DNA from 3 places in the Bacillus sp. JJ1609 genome. Region 3 is predicted to be linked to each of the others. Evidence: riboswitches for the same ligand, from Rfam matches in the RefSeq annotation. Region 3 holds a riboswitch; each other region holds the start of a gene.

Region 1 (4,504 bases), on a different contig from region 3:
CATGCAAGGAAAGCTGATCGAGTACTAGGCCTGTTTCTTTAAAGGCTTTCGAAATGTTTACGAGCTTAATTTTTGCTTTCATCACTTTTCTCCTTCAGGCAGCCATTTAATCATCATCTTTTCAATTAACATGATGATACTGTAGAACAGCATGCTAAAAAATATGATGATGAAAATCGCAATAAACACACGATCTGTTCGAAACGCAGATGACGATAAGGTCATGAATACACCAATTCCTTTTTCCGCTCCGAGCCATTCAGAAATAACGGCTCCCATTACACTGTAAGTAGCCGCGATTTTCAAACCTGAAAAAAGTGGCGGAAGTGCATTTGGAAGCTCTACCTTCGTGAAGGTTTGAAATGCAGAAGCACCTGACATTCTCATATAATGCTTAAGATCTGCAGGGACATTCTTAAACCCATCTAACGAAGCAACCGTAACTGGGAAAAAACAAACTAAAATAATGATAATCAATTTCGGCATAAAACCAAATCCAAACCAAATCACTAATAATGGAGCCAATACGATTATTGGTACATTCTGCGATAATATTAATAAGGGGTAAATTGCGTTCCGCAACGAAGGAACTAAGTGCAGCATTACCGCAATCAGGAAACCAATCACTGACCCGAGCAAAAGCCCGGCGATTGACAATTGCAATGTTGCCGCGATATCGGGTAAAAATAATGAATAACTCGCCATGGCTTCTTCAACTATGACCGAGGGGGCGGGTAATAGCCATTCAGGGATGCTGTTAAATCGGGTAATCCCTTCCCAAAACAAGAAGAAAAGGAGGAGAACCAAAAATGGTCTCCAACCCTTATTCCAGATTGATTTCATTAGCGGTACTTCTCCGTCAGTGTATTCATTGTAATTCCAGTTGGCTGATACAGGATTTTCACCTGTGAGATCACATTAGGTGAGCCTAATCCCACCATTTTTTTATTCATCTCCGCAATCACCGACAACAGTGTTTCAAGCTCACCTTCCATTGTCGTTTCCAGAGGATGGACTTCATATATCACTCCAGGTTGATCAATAATACTAATTGCCTCATCTACTAAACGAATAACTTCCTCTGTTGAAGAAGCCTTTGGGATAATTTGTACACTTACAAGTGCATTCGCCATTGTTCATTTCCTCCCTATTCTGGTAAAAACTCATTTGTATAGGCTTTTTCAGCATCCAATTCCTTTTCCAGAAGACCATTTTCAAACATCCATTCACTGTAATTCTTCCAAACCTCCAGCTTTTGTTCACCCCAGTGATCAGCATCATCTTGATACTTTGGAGATAGCCATTCCTGGCTTTTCTTAACCAGATCTTCGTCCAGATCAGGTACGGCCTTGATCAGGATATCAGCACTTTCAGATGGATGATCAATCGCGAATTGATATCCTTCAGTGAGCGCTGCCATGAATGCCTTAATGGTTTTCGGGTCATTCTCAATCATCTTTTCATTTGTGCTGATGACCGGTGTATAATAATCAAGCTTCTTCGAGTAATCTGTTAAATACACCATATTGATTGGTTCATTTCTTAGCTCTGCTTCTACACCTGTCCACCCATAATAAATCCAGGCAAAATCAATATCCCTTTTTACCGCTGTGAAAAAGTCTGAATCGCCCATATTAACAATTTTCACTTTTTCTATATCAGCATTTTCCTGTTTCATTATCGAGTTGATCACTTCTTTTTCAATGGGTGAACCCCAGCCTCCATACGTTTTGCCAGCAAAGTCCTTTGGTGAAACTATGTTTTTGGCTTTCGGAGAAGCAAAGCCTGAAGTGTTATGCTGAATAACAGCTGCCAGCGATACTAGAGGAATTCCCTGTATCCTTGCCTGGGTAATCCCCTCCTGATAACTTACACCAAACTCAGCCTTCCCTGATGCAACCAGCTGGTCAGCTCCCGCTTCACCAGGTAAAAGAATATCTACATCCAATCCATGCTTTTTGAAGTATCCTTTTTCCTTTGCTACGTAGATTCCTGTATGATTCGTATTTGGAGTCCAGTCAAGCACAATGGATACCTTTTTCAGTGAGCCCTTTTCCTTGGCTGTCGGTTCACTCGATGAACAGCCGGCAAGACTCCAGATTAATAAAAACCCAGAAAACAAAATTAATAGCTTCTTCACGATTCTCCCTCTTCCCGTTTTTACTTGACAATGAAGTTGGAAAAGAAGGCTTTAATGAAACAGAAAAATGCGCTCGGGGAATCCCAAGCGCATGAAAAAATCCATAATAAACGAAAAAACGTCTATCAGAAGATGTTCCCTACGCTGGTACTAACCAGATCAGGTTAAAAGGGTCAGCATCTTTGGACACTTTCTCAGCCGGCACCACCGGCTCCCCTACATTTCCAATTCTCCAATTGTCAATTCTACTATATATAAAGTTTTTTGATTCGTCTAGGAAAATAAAAATAGCTTATTTAGAATTCCACAAGAATTCCTCAACCAAGATAGTATTTTAAAAATCAACCCAAAATTTGAAGGGATTGAATAGCCAATTATCTGCTTCCCACATTTCAGAATAGATGAAAATTCCTATGTAAAAAAAAGCGTGAATCCCATTTCGAGGAATTCACGCTTCTCATAAAAGTATGATTCCTACTGGGTTCGAACCAGCGACCTCTACCCTGTCAAGGTAGCGCTCTCCCAGCTGAGCTAAGGAATCGTTATTCTGTTTGTCCTTATTAGCGAGGACATTTATTAATATATAATGTTATGATTCTAATGTCAATATAATTTTCCAAATCAGACATATAGTACGATTATCGTTTCTCATAAAGCTCGATGACGGTTCCAGCTGATTTTAGTCGATAAAAAACCGAACTAAACTTTTTCATTCTTAAAAAGGCCGCGCCCGATGAAGTTCGCTGTCACTGGCTGCTTCCCAATCTCCCTTGCCCATACTGAAATTTGCCCGATGTGGTGTATTTCATGTGCAAGAGTATGTCTCATAATCTCACCCCAGGTGAAGGTAACGCTGCTGCCATCTGACTGTGGAAGCTGTAAGATTCGGTTTTCCATCTCATCATTCCAGGCAAGAACGAACTCTTTTACCTCGGCTTTAAATTTGGCATCCAATCCCTTCACCTTATCCAAGGTATTATAAAGCTCAAAGTTCTCCTGGAAATCATCTTTTCCCTGAAGCAAGCGAATCCAGCTCCATTCCACGTCAATAATATGAAAAAGGGTCTGTAATATACCTCCCACTCCTCCTGTCCGGGAAGCGTGCAGCTCTTCCTCATTAACTCCTTCACACCACTTATACCAATCATCCCGGACTGCCCAATTGTAGTGAAACATCATTTTCATTCAGCATCCCCCTCTAAATCTCCCTTATTGCTTTGATTACACTATTAATATATTCATCCTCATGCGGGACAAATTGATCTTTTACTACCTTCAATACCAGAGGCTGCTTTTGTCCATCGCGGTTTAGTGTAAAACCCTCTGCCTCCAATTCCATCACTTCTCCAAACCAGAGCTTTTCAAAAAGATCCAGACTGGTCCTTATTATTCCTGAGACTTCCTCTTTTTGCAGGCTGTATTTCTCGTAAGGGACATGTTTGTTATACACATACACATGGCACATTTCTTTATCGATAAAATTTGAACTAACGAGTGAAGCCTTGATTGTACCCACGGAAAATAATTCTTCCATTTCAATGTCTATTCCCAGCTCTTCCTTAACCTCTCTTAAACCATCAAAAGCATCTTCATTTGCTAAAAGATGGCCAGCAGCAGTGATATCCAATAGATTTGGATAATCCTTTTTAACAGAACTACGGATTTGGAAATAAATAATGTCCTCTCCAGCTATCCTCTCAGTAAACCAGCAGTGAAAGGTCTCATGCCAATGTCCTTCTATATGTACTATAGACCTTGGTGCAGTGCCTATTTCCTTACCTTGCTCATCAAATATTCTCAGCAATTCAGTTTCCATAATCCATACCTCCATTTTATAAAAATTATACCATTTTTCCCTGAAAATAAAACGAACATTAGTTCCTATTTTATTGAATAAAGAACGAATGTTCGGGTATAATGTAAATATAAATACTAAGGGGTGAAAACATGAATCGTCTGCTTACAAAGTCACTTAGTGACAATCAGCCAGTTGAAATGATATACCTGGCGGCGAACAACGAAATTACGCATCGTAAAATCATTGTGAAAGAACTGCATGGAAGCTATTTCAAAGCGTTTTGTTTCCTTCGCAATGATAACCGCCTTTTCAAGTTTGAAAATGTTCTTTCTGTAATGCCGGAAAAACAAAGGTTCAGAAAAACAAGCTAAAAAAGAAGCCCCCAATGCGAGGACTCCTTACGATTTTTAACTTGCTATGCTTTTGGTGAGTGTTCTTCACAATATCAATAACTTGCGGTCTTTGGATGAACCTTGTCTTCTCGTTTTATCAAATATTGTAATGCGATGATAAGCACAAAAGAACCAAGGCCGATGATATCCGAAATTTTCTCAGGATAGATCAGC
Region 2 (4,504 bases), on a different contig from region 3:
GAAATATGCTTCAAGTAATTGTGTTTGCTTTATTTATCGGGATTGCGTTAACTGCGCTTGGCAATAAAACAAAAGGAGTTTTGAATCTTATAGAGCAAGGTAATGACATTATGATGTATTTAGTCAGCCTTGTGATGAAGTTTGCACCATTTGGTACATTTGGCTTGATTGCGACGGCAATTGGCAGCCAAGGGATCGGTGCAATTAAAGCGATGGGCGTATATATGCTAGTCGTGCTACTCGCTTTAATTATCCATGCTCTTTTAACTTATGGATCAAGTGTATATTTCCTTGCGCGTAAAAACCCTTTCTGGTTCTTCAAAGGTTTCTCTCCAGCAATGGGTGTAGCTTTCAGTACCTCAAGCAGTAATGCTACCTTGCCAGTTTCGATGGAAACGGCTCAAAAGAATCTTCGTGTTCCAGAATCAGTCAGCAGTTTCGTACAGCCGTTGGGTGCGACGATTAATATGGATGGCACGGCAATCATGCAGGGGGTTGCAACAATCTTTATTGCTCAGGTGTATGGAGTAGACCTAACACTTGCTGAACTTGGAACAGTTGTAATAACAGCGGTCCTTGCAAGCATTGGTACTGCGGGTGTCCCAGGAGTAGGGTTGATCATGCTTGCAATGGTTCTGCAGTCTGTCGGATTGCCTGTTGAGGGTATTGGGTTGATTCTCGGTATTGACCGTCTGCTTGATATGGCGCGTACAGCTGTCAACATTACAGGTGACGCAGCATGTGCAGTCATTGTGGCTGAATCAGAAAAGAAGCATGCAGTAAAGAGTGAAAAACTTAGAGTGAAAAGGATGAATGAAAAACGTTCATTAGAATATACAGAATAATACGATGACCTAAAAAGCCCGTTCCTTTTTTATAAAGGACGGGCTTTTATTGAGGTTGTGATCAAGGTTATTTTTGTTTGGAACCTCTTTAGCAGAAGTCACACTTCACTTTCATTTATGCTTTTATAAGATTATTAGCTTTCATTACCGGTGAGTGGCAGCAAAATAATAAATGATGTTTTTTCAGGTTCTGATGAACATGCAAGAATCCCTTTATGCTTTTCAATAATTTCCCTGCAGACGAAAAGACCCAAGCCGGTTCCAAGGGTTTTTGTTGTTACAAAAGGTTCGAATATCGTCTTCAGTAAATTGTCAGGAATTACAGGCCCGTTATTGGCAATCTCTAATTTTATATGAGTGTCATTCACAAAAAATCCCTTGATTTCAATCTTTGGATCCTCACGGTATTGGCTTAAAACATCAATGGCGTTAAAGATAATGTTGATGAGTACCTGTCTGATTTCATCCGCATAACCGAATAATTCCATGTCATCTGCGACATTCTTTACAATCCTGACATTTGTATCTAAGATGCTTGGATAAAGGAAATTTAATACTTCATCGATCATCTTGTTCAAGGAGAATAGATTTTTCTCTTTACCAATCAGTTCTTTTTTCGATAAAAGTAGAAATTGGGAAATGCGGAAATTCAATTGTTCTAATTCACTGGAGATAATATCCAGATACTTCATTTCGGGATGGTCTGATTTTAAAAGCTGGATAAATCCCTGAATCGAAGTTAATGGGTTTCGGAATTCATGAATAAAACTCGAGGTCATTTGTCCAAGCAAGGTCAATCTGTCCTTATGTGTTGAATCAATGAATTCGTTTTTTTCCTCGATGATTTTATTTTTTTGTTCATTATAATAGGATACTGCGTAATAAAGAAAAGTATCAAAACAGTAGTTGATTCTATTAATAGTGCCTTGAAGTTCCTCCCATTCCACATTCAGTTTGTGCAAATGCTTGTAAATGACAGAACGCCCGGAGTTCACGTTATATACAAAATCTCCAATATTGATATCAGAGCGTACTCGTTCCTCTCCTACGGTAAAGGCTATTTTTTGAAGATGTTCATCAAGCTCTTCATTCGTTTTTGTAAAGACCGCGATGATAATTGCGTACATATCTTCGGCATTCTTATTTATTTTTTGTTTATATGGATCGTCTTCAGATACGATTAAATTTTCATTCCATTCGGCAATCAGATTTTCTTTTTCACTAGTCAGGAAGCTAAGCAATCGGTTTTGTGTTATTGGCAGCATTTTTTTAAGTCCCCCAGTTTAACTTTTCCGTTTCTAAAACATTCGTTGAAAAATCGTAAATCCCTTTGTCGAATAATAAGAAGATGCGGAGAAACGCGTCGAACAGGCAAAAATGTGACAAAAGACCGAGTTTTTTATCATATGAAAGGAATTTTTGTCTATATAGATATTCGACATTACCGCGCTAATTTACCTGGTTTAACTGAATTTTACTAAGGCTCTGTTGTAGTTCAATGTTAATTATAAGCACCTGTTGATTGGAGCGGAGGGCACTCGACTCCTGCGGGATCAGCGGCCAAGGTGAGACCTAGGTTGAAATGATCCGTCAGAAGGACCATTTAACCCCGCAGGAGCAAAGCGACGAGGAGGCTCACCTGACGCCCCTAGAAGAATTTGTCCTTGAAAAAGCTGGCTCTTGAGCTTTTTCATACTTCTTCCGCGGAAAGCGAGTGCCAGGAGCGGAAATCAACAGACAAGTTTAACAGAGCCTTTAATAAAAAGATTTTACTTGTTATTAACAATGAGAAATAGTATATTCATAGGTGAGAAATTAAATATGACCACAAGGGGAGCTGCAAATTGCAGCTGAGAGTGAGCGCCCGAGTTCTTACCCTTTGAACCTGTTAGTTAATGCTAGCGTAGGAATGTGGATGCGATAGGAAAGCAATCATGGGAATCCTATATCGATCCCCTGATTGCTTTTTTTGTTTCTGAAGCAGAAAAGGCGTGTTGGAAACGGACCTCATTCTGAAAAGAAGGAGGAACAATGATGAAACAAAAACAAACTTTATTTTTAGTGGAAGTTGCAGTATTTTCCGCTCTGGCTTATTTGCTGGATTTATTTTCAGGATTTTTATTTTCAAGGATTTGGCCACAAGGCGGATCGGTATCAATTGCGATGGTACCTGTTTTCCTAATGGCATTCCGCTGGGGAGTTAAGGGTGGAGTTCTTACAGGCTTTTTATTTGGACTTTTACAATTTATTCTTGGAATGTCACAAATTTATCATCCGGTACAGGGAATACTTGATTATCTCGTTGCCTTTGCTTTGTTGGGATTGGCAGGAATATTCGCATCCCAAGTAAAAGCCAGCATGCAAGAGGGGAACAAGAAAAAATGGATGGCTCTTGTCATAGCAGGTACCTTTATTGGCAGTGCGCTTCGTTTTATTTCACATTTTCTTTCCGGATGGATTTTCTTCGGAAGCTATGCACCTGAAGGACAGTCAGCATGGCTATATTCCTTTATTTATAATGGCACTTATATGCTCCCAAGCATGATTTTAAGTGCGATTGTCGTCATTCTTGTTATTAGCGCAGCACCGTCAAGAATGGTTCAATTTGCAAATGTAAGTAAAAAAACAATGTAAAAAGTGAGGAGAGCTGAAAAGCTCTTCTTTTTGTATTTATTTATATACCAATTAGGGTATATAATCATTTTGGGACGAAATTTAACAGCTTTAAAAAATATTGTCAATCATGTGGAGATTTTATTAAAAACATCAATTAAATTTCTATTTGTGATTTATGTCACAGTTGTAATTCTTTCATATTGATTAAATAAAGATAATCATTCTCAATTAAATGTTATTTATTATTCCACTGGAACAAAATTAAATAATAAAGAGAATCATTCTCAATTATATTATTATTAAACTTTCAATCTACAAAAAAAGGTGATGGCGATGCTGGGAAAACTTAAGGCTGGAGAAAAGGGCCGGATCTTGAATATTGCTGGTGCTGACAAATTTGTCAGGAGAAGATTACTGGATTTAGGAATTGCGGAGGGTGCTGAAGTATGCGTGAAGTGCATCCTTCCCTTTGGCGGTCCAGTGATGGTCGAGTCCTGCGGCCAATGCATCGGAATCCGCAGGAAAGAAGCACATAGAATCGAAGTGGAGCGAGTATGATGAACATTGCGCTCATTGGGAATCCCAATACAGGCAAAACTTCACTATTTAATAATTTAACAGGTTCATATGAATATGTTGGCAATTGGAGCGGTGTAACCGTTGAGAAAAAAATAGGTATATTTAAAAATAGCAAAGATCAGCTGATTGATCTTCCAGGTGTCTACACACTTAATCCACTCTCGAAGGATGAAGGAGTCGTCACGAATTTTTTTCTGAACGAGCCGATTCAAAAATTGCTTAATATCCTTGATGCTTCTCAGTTAAGACGAAATCTCCACCTAACCCTCCAGCTTATGGAATATGGCGCTCCTGTCATTATTGGGTTGAATATGCTGGATGTCGCTAAAAACCGCGGCATAAAAATTGATATTGATAAACTTTCTGAAGCACTGGGTGTGACAGTAGCTCCAGTAGTGGCAAGGACTGGCAAAGGCTGCGATGAGCTCGCTGAAATGGTGACAGGTAAATTTGTCCGAAGCGGA
Region 3 (4,504 bases):
AGTTCAAGTTTTTCTTTAGCTTGAAGGCAGCCCTCTCCCTTTTCGCGAAATTGAAAAAGTGTGACCCCGCCTTCTATAGCCTCAGTTAAAACTTTTTCAGGAGCCTTCAGGCAGTTCGTACTGCCTGCTATAAAATAAACCTTAAGCAAGCTTTCCATATGTTCCGGACTTATCCTTGTCATGGCGTCAGCCTGCTTTCTACTTTATTTTTAAGATTAAAGGCCCAATGGTTCGTTGGCCCATGCCCATTGCCGATATTTAACGGCTCCGCGATCGCGGCCTGAATGAATTCCTTCGCCACAGATACCGCTTCATACACAGCAGCTCCCTTCGCAAGCTGGGCGGCAATCGCTGCTGAAAACGTGCAGCCGGTTCCGTGAGTGTTTCTTGTATTCATTCTTGGTCTCGAAAATATTTCAAATTCTGTGCCGTCAAAAAGCAAGTCAACAGATTCTTTCGGATTATCATCATGACCGCCTTTAATGACCACATATTTTGCTCCGTTTGCATGAATCCTTCTGGCAGCTTCCTTTTTGTCATCGATGATTTTAATCGACATACCTGTCAGGACTTCTGCCTCCGGAATATTAGGGGTAACCACTAAGCAAACAGGCAGCAGATACTTTTTCATTGCCGATACAGCTTCCTGCTGAAGAAGAGGTGCTCCGCCCTTCGCAATCATCACTGGATCGACAACGACCTTATCCCAGCGGAATTGCTTTATTTTTCCAGAGACAGCTTCAATAATTTCGGCATTGAAAAGCATCCCAGTTTTCAATGCATCAACGCCAATGTCTTCCCCTACTGATTGAATCTGTTTTGCGACAGCTTCTGGCTCCATCGGGTAAACGCCCTGGACGCCAAGAGTGTTCTGGGCTGTTACTGCTGTCAGCGCAGACATGCCAAATACCTTCAGTTCCTGAAATGTTTTCAGATCAGCCTGTATGCCTGCCCCGCCGCCGCTATCAGATCCTGCGATTGTCAGAGCTTTAAACATTTTCTTTTGTCCCCCTTTTGGTAAAAGAACTATAGTTTAGGATGTCATCTTCGTTTACTTTGTACAGTTGATCTAGAAACTCTACTTGGAAGCTGCCAGTTCCCTTTTCTGCAGATTTTTCTGCTGCTCTTTCTGCTGCTACCCCATAGATGACAATTGCTGCAGCTGCTGCAGTGAGCGGGTTTTTTTCGACTGCCGCAATCGCGCCAATGACTGAAGTTAGCAGGCAGCCAGTACCGGTTACCTTTGTAAGGATCGGATGTCCGTTATGGACAATGAATGTCAGCTTTCCGTCGGTGATGATGTCATCTTTTCCAGTTAGCGCAACGACTGTATTCAATTTTTTCGCGGCAGAAACAGCAAGCTCGATGACATCCCCAACTGCCTCGCCAGCGTCCACGCCGTGAATATCCCATTTTTCACCGGCCACATTTGCGATCTCGGCTGCATTTCCTCTGATAATCGAAATCTCCAATTCTTCCATAAGCTTCAAAGCAGTTTCAGTACGATAAGCCGTGGCCCCTGCGCCGACCGGATCAAGAATGACAGGCACTCCATGCTCATTTGCTGCTTTTCCGGCAATCAGCATCGACTCAACCACTGTCGAATTCAAGGTTCCGATATTTAGCACAAGACTCCCTGCCATTGCGGCCATTTCGGCAACTTCTTCAGCAGCATAAGCCATGACTGGCGATGCCCCCAGCGCAAGCAAGCCATTGGCGGTGAAATTGGTGACAACGACATTCGTGATGTTATGAATCAGCGGTTTTTGGGTGCGTACCTTTTTTAGCAAACTAACGACCTCTGATTTTTCCATGACAATTCCTCCTTTTGATTACTGCGAACTAACCTCTAAGTGCAACGTAATTTAAAACTAGGGACTTCCTTTTAACTTCTTGTTCTTCTATTTCCAATTCTCTTAGTCCATGACAAGTCCGCCATCAACTACAAGGTTTTGCCCCGTAACCGCTCGCCCCCATGGAGATGCAAAAAATACAACTGCATTTGCAGCTTCAGCTGGGTCCGTTACTTTTCTAAGGGGGGTCGATGACTGGATCAACTGGAAAACCTCCTCAGAAGTAGCGGAGCTTGCGTCTGTTGTTTTTAGCAAACCGCCCGAAACCATATTGACGGTGATGCCATATTTGCCAAGATCATTCGCCATATTTCTGGTAAAACCAAGTAAGGCCGCTTTGCTCGTCGTATAGTCATGATAGGCGACAACAGGGTTCTGGAATAGGTTTGTGCCAATGTTTATGATTCTCCCAAACTGGCATGTTTTCATATCAGGAAGTCCGGACTGGATGGTATTCAACGCTCCTCTGATGGCACCTTCAAGCTGAGCATGGTAATCCTCCCAGCCGACGGAAAAGGCATCCTTATTCGTAACAGGGTCGAACTTGAAGCTGACTAGAGCGTTATTTACCACGGTGGTAATCGGTGTTCCAAAGTGCTCCTTTGCCTGCAAGAACATGTTTTGAACCTGTTCGGAATCCCTCACATCCGCCTGGACAGCTAGTGCGGCATCCCCAATTTGTTCGGCTAGCTGCCTTGCTTTTTCCTCGCTTTGAAAATAGTTGATTACGACTCTCGCGCCTTCTCTTGCAAAAGCCTTAACCGTTTCTGCACCCAATCCTCTGCTGCCGCCAGTTACTAGAACTACTTGATTTTTTAATTCCATTTTTTTAACCTCCTTAAAATAAGGCTTTGTTAAATTAGACTGTTGATATTTAACACAGCCAAAACATAAAAAAGCCAGATCCATAATAGGACCTGGCTTAAAAGCAATGTAAGGGAAAAAAACATCTCTCACTACTTTCCTACGCTGGTATTACCCAGATCAGGTCCAAAGGGTCAAAAAACTAATGTTTTCCTCTCAGCCCAACACAGGGCTCCCCTAGTAGTACAACGAATATTTAATTAATTTCATAGTAGCCTTAACATTTATATATGTAAAGGGATTTGATTTTATTATTTTTAAGAACAATTTTTATAACCCAATACAAATTGTGTTCAATCAGATATATGATAATATGAAAATATACTCAAGAATGGGAGATGAAGGGAATTGAAAAACGAGATTATTGAAAGATTTACTTCTTATGTAAAAGTAGATACGCAATCAAATGAAAACAGTGAAAGCTGCCCTTCGACTGAAGGCCAGTTAACGCTTGCCAATATGCTTGTGGAAGAATTGAAAACGATCGGCATGGAGGACGTCACGATTGACGAGAACGGTTATGTGATGGCCACGCTTCCTGCCACTACAGATAAAGATGTACCGACGATCGGCTTTCTTGCTCACGTTGATACAGCGACTGATTTTACTGGAAAGAACGTCAATCCACAGGTCATCGAAAATTTTAACGGCGATGCAATTGTCCTGAATAAAGAGCAGGATATAGTTCTATCACCTGAGGATTTCCCAGAGCTTCCGCAATATAAAGGGCACACATTGATCACTACGGATGGCACTACCCTTCTTGGAGCCGACAATAAAGCTGGCATTGCTGAAATCATGACTGCGATGGCTTATTTGATTAAGCATCCAGAAATTAAGCATGGCAAGATCAGGGTTGCTTTTACACCTGATGAAGAAATCGGCAGAGGACCTCATAAATTTGATGTAGCAGCGTTTAATGCTAAATTCGCTTATACGATCGATGGCGGCCCGCTTGGCGAACTGGAGTATGAAAGTTTTAATGCAGCAGGTGCGAAGCTAACGTTTAAAGGGAAGAATGTACACCCGGGTACAGCAAAAGGAAAAATGGTCAACTCCGCGAAACTCGCGATGGAATTCCACAGCATGCTGCCGGCAGAAGAAGCTCCAGAACATACGGAAGGATATGAAGGCTTCTTCCATTTAAGCTCCATTACTGGCGATGTTGAAGAAACGAAACTGCAATATATCATCCGCGACTTCCACAGTGACAGCTTTCAGGCTCGAAAGAATTTGTTCGAGAATATCGCTAGCGAACTGAAGGATAAGTACGGTGAAGGCCGCGTCCACCTGGAATTGAATGATCAGTACTATAATATGAAGGATAAAATCGAGCCAGTTAAGGAAATCGTCGACATTGCATACGAAGCGATGGAAAACCTCGGCATCAAGCCGATCGTGAAGCCAATCCGCGGCGGTACAGACGGCTCCCAGCTAAGTTATATGGGGCTGCCTACACCAAACATCTTCACAGGAGGCGAAAACTTCCACGGCCGATTCGAATACATCTCAGTCGACAACATGCTGAAATCCGTAGAAACAATCGTCGAAATAGCCAAACTATTCGAAGCCAAAGCATAACACTTTAACACACCACCGCGCCGGGGGTCAGACCCCCGGCACTTTAACGCATAACCGCACTGGGGGTCTGACCCCCAGTGCTTTAATGTGTTAAATCGGTCTGTGGTCTTAGGTGGATTTAATTCTGTGGGGCATTGGTGGGATTTGGTATCTGCGTTATCTTAGATATATAGATTGATTGAGAGGGGAAACGAAAATGATAAAGC

What was found. Region 3 has a riboswitch for thiamine pyrophosphate ahead of V7654_RS19850 (3-oxoacyl-ACP reductase). Riboswitches for the same ligand answer to the same signal wherever they lie in the genome.
Region 1: linked by a shared signal. The riboswitch ahead of V7654_RS19070 (ABC transporter substrate-binding protein) and the one ahead of V7654_RS19850 (3-oxoacyl-ACP reductase) in region 3 are both predicted to bind thiamine pyrophosphate.
Region 2: linked by a shared signal. The riboswitch ahead of thiT (energy-coupled thiamine transporter ThiT) and the one ahead of V7654_RS19850 (3-oxoacyl-ACP reductase) in region 3 are both predicted to bind thiamine pyrophosphate.

Annotation. Positions count from the first base shown of each region.
Region 1 covers NZ_JBALSS010000027.1:5,650-10,153, reverse strand. The annotation lists gene V7654_RS19085 (ABC transporter ATP-binding protein) at 1-82, opposite strand, end outside; gene V7654_RS19080 (ABC transporter permease) at 82-843, opposite strand; gene V7654_RS19075 (thiamine-binding protein) at 843-1,133, opposite strand; gene V7654_RS19070 (ABC transporter substrate-binding protein) at 1,148-2,140, opposite strand; TPP riboswitch at 2,260-2,368, opposite strand; tRNA gene V7654_RS19065 (tRNA-Val) at 2,609-2,681, opposite strand; gene V7654_RS19060 (DinB family protein) at 2,840-3,325, opposite strand; gene V7654_RS19055 (NUDIX hydrolase) at 3,339-3,956, opposite strand; gene V7654_RS19050 (hypothetical protein) at 4,088-4,309, shown strand; gene V7654_RS19045 (TRAP transporter permease) at 4,384-4,504, opposite strand, start outside.
Region 2 covers NZ_JBALSS010000008.1:202,891-207,394, reverse strand. The annotation lists gene V7654_RS09765 (dicarboxylate/amino acid:cation symporter) at 1-845, shown strand, start outside; gene V7654_RS09760 (histidine kinase N-terminal domain-containing protein) at 980-2,110, opposite strand; TPP riboswitch at 2,666-2,772, shown strand; gene thiT (energy-coupled thiamine transporter ThiT) at 2,880-3,479, shown strand; gene V7654_RS09750 (FeoA family protein) at 3,795-4,019, shown strand; gene feoB (ferrous iron transport protein B) at 4,019-4,504, shown strand, end outside.
Region 3 covers NZ_JBALSS010000028.1:55,043-59,546, forward strand. The annotation lists gene thiE (thiamine phosphate synthase) at 1-182, opposite strand, end outside; gene thiD (bifunctional hydroxymethylpyrimidine kinase/phosphomethylpyrimidine kinase) at 179-997, opposite strand; gene thiM (hydroxyethylthiazole kinase) at 990-1,814, opposite strand; gene V7654_RS19850 (3-oxoacyl-ACP reductase) at 1,917-2,678, opposite strand; TPP riboswitch at 2,798-2,906, opposite strand; gene pepT (peptidase T) at 3,066-4,298, shown strand; gene liaG (LiaG family protein) at 4,495-4,504, shown strand, end outside.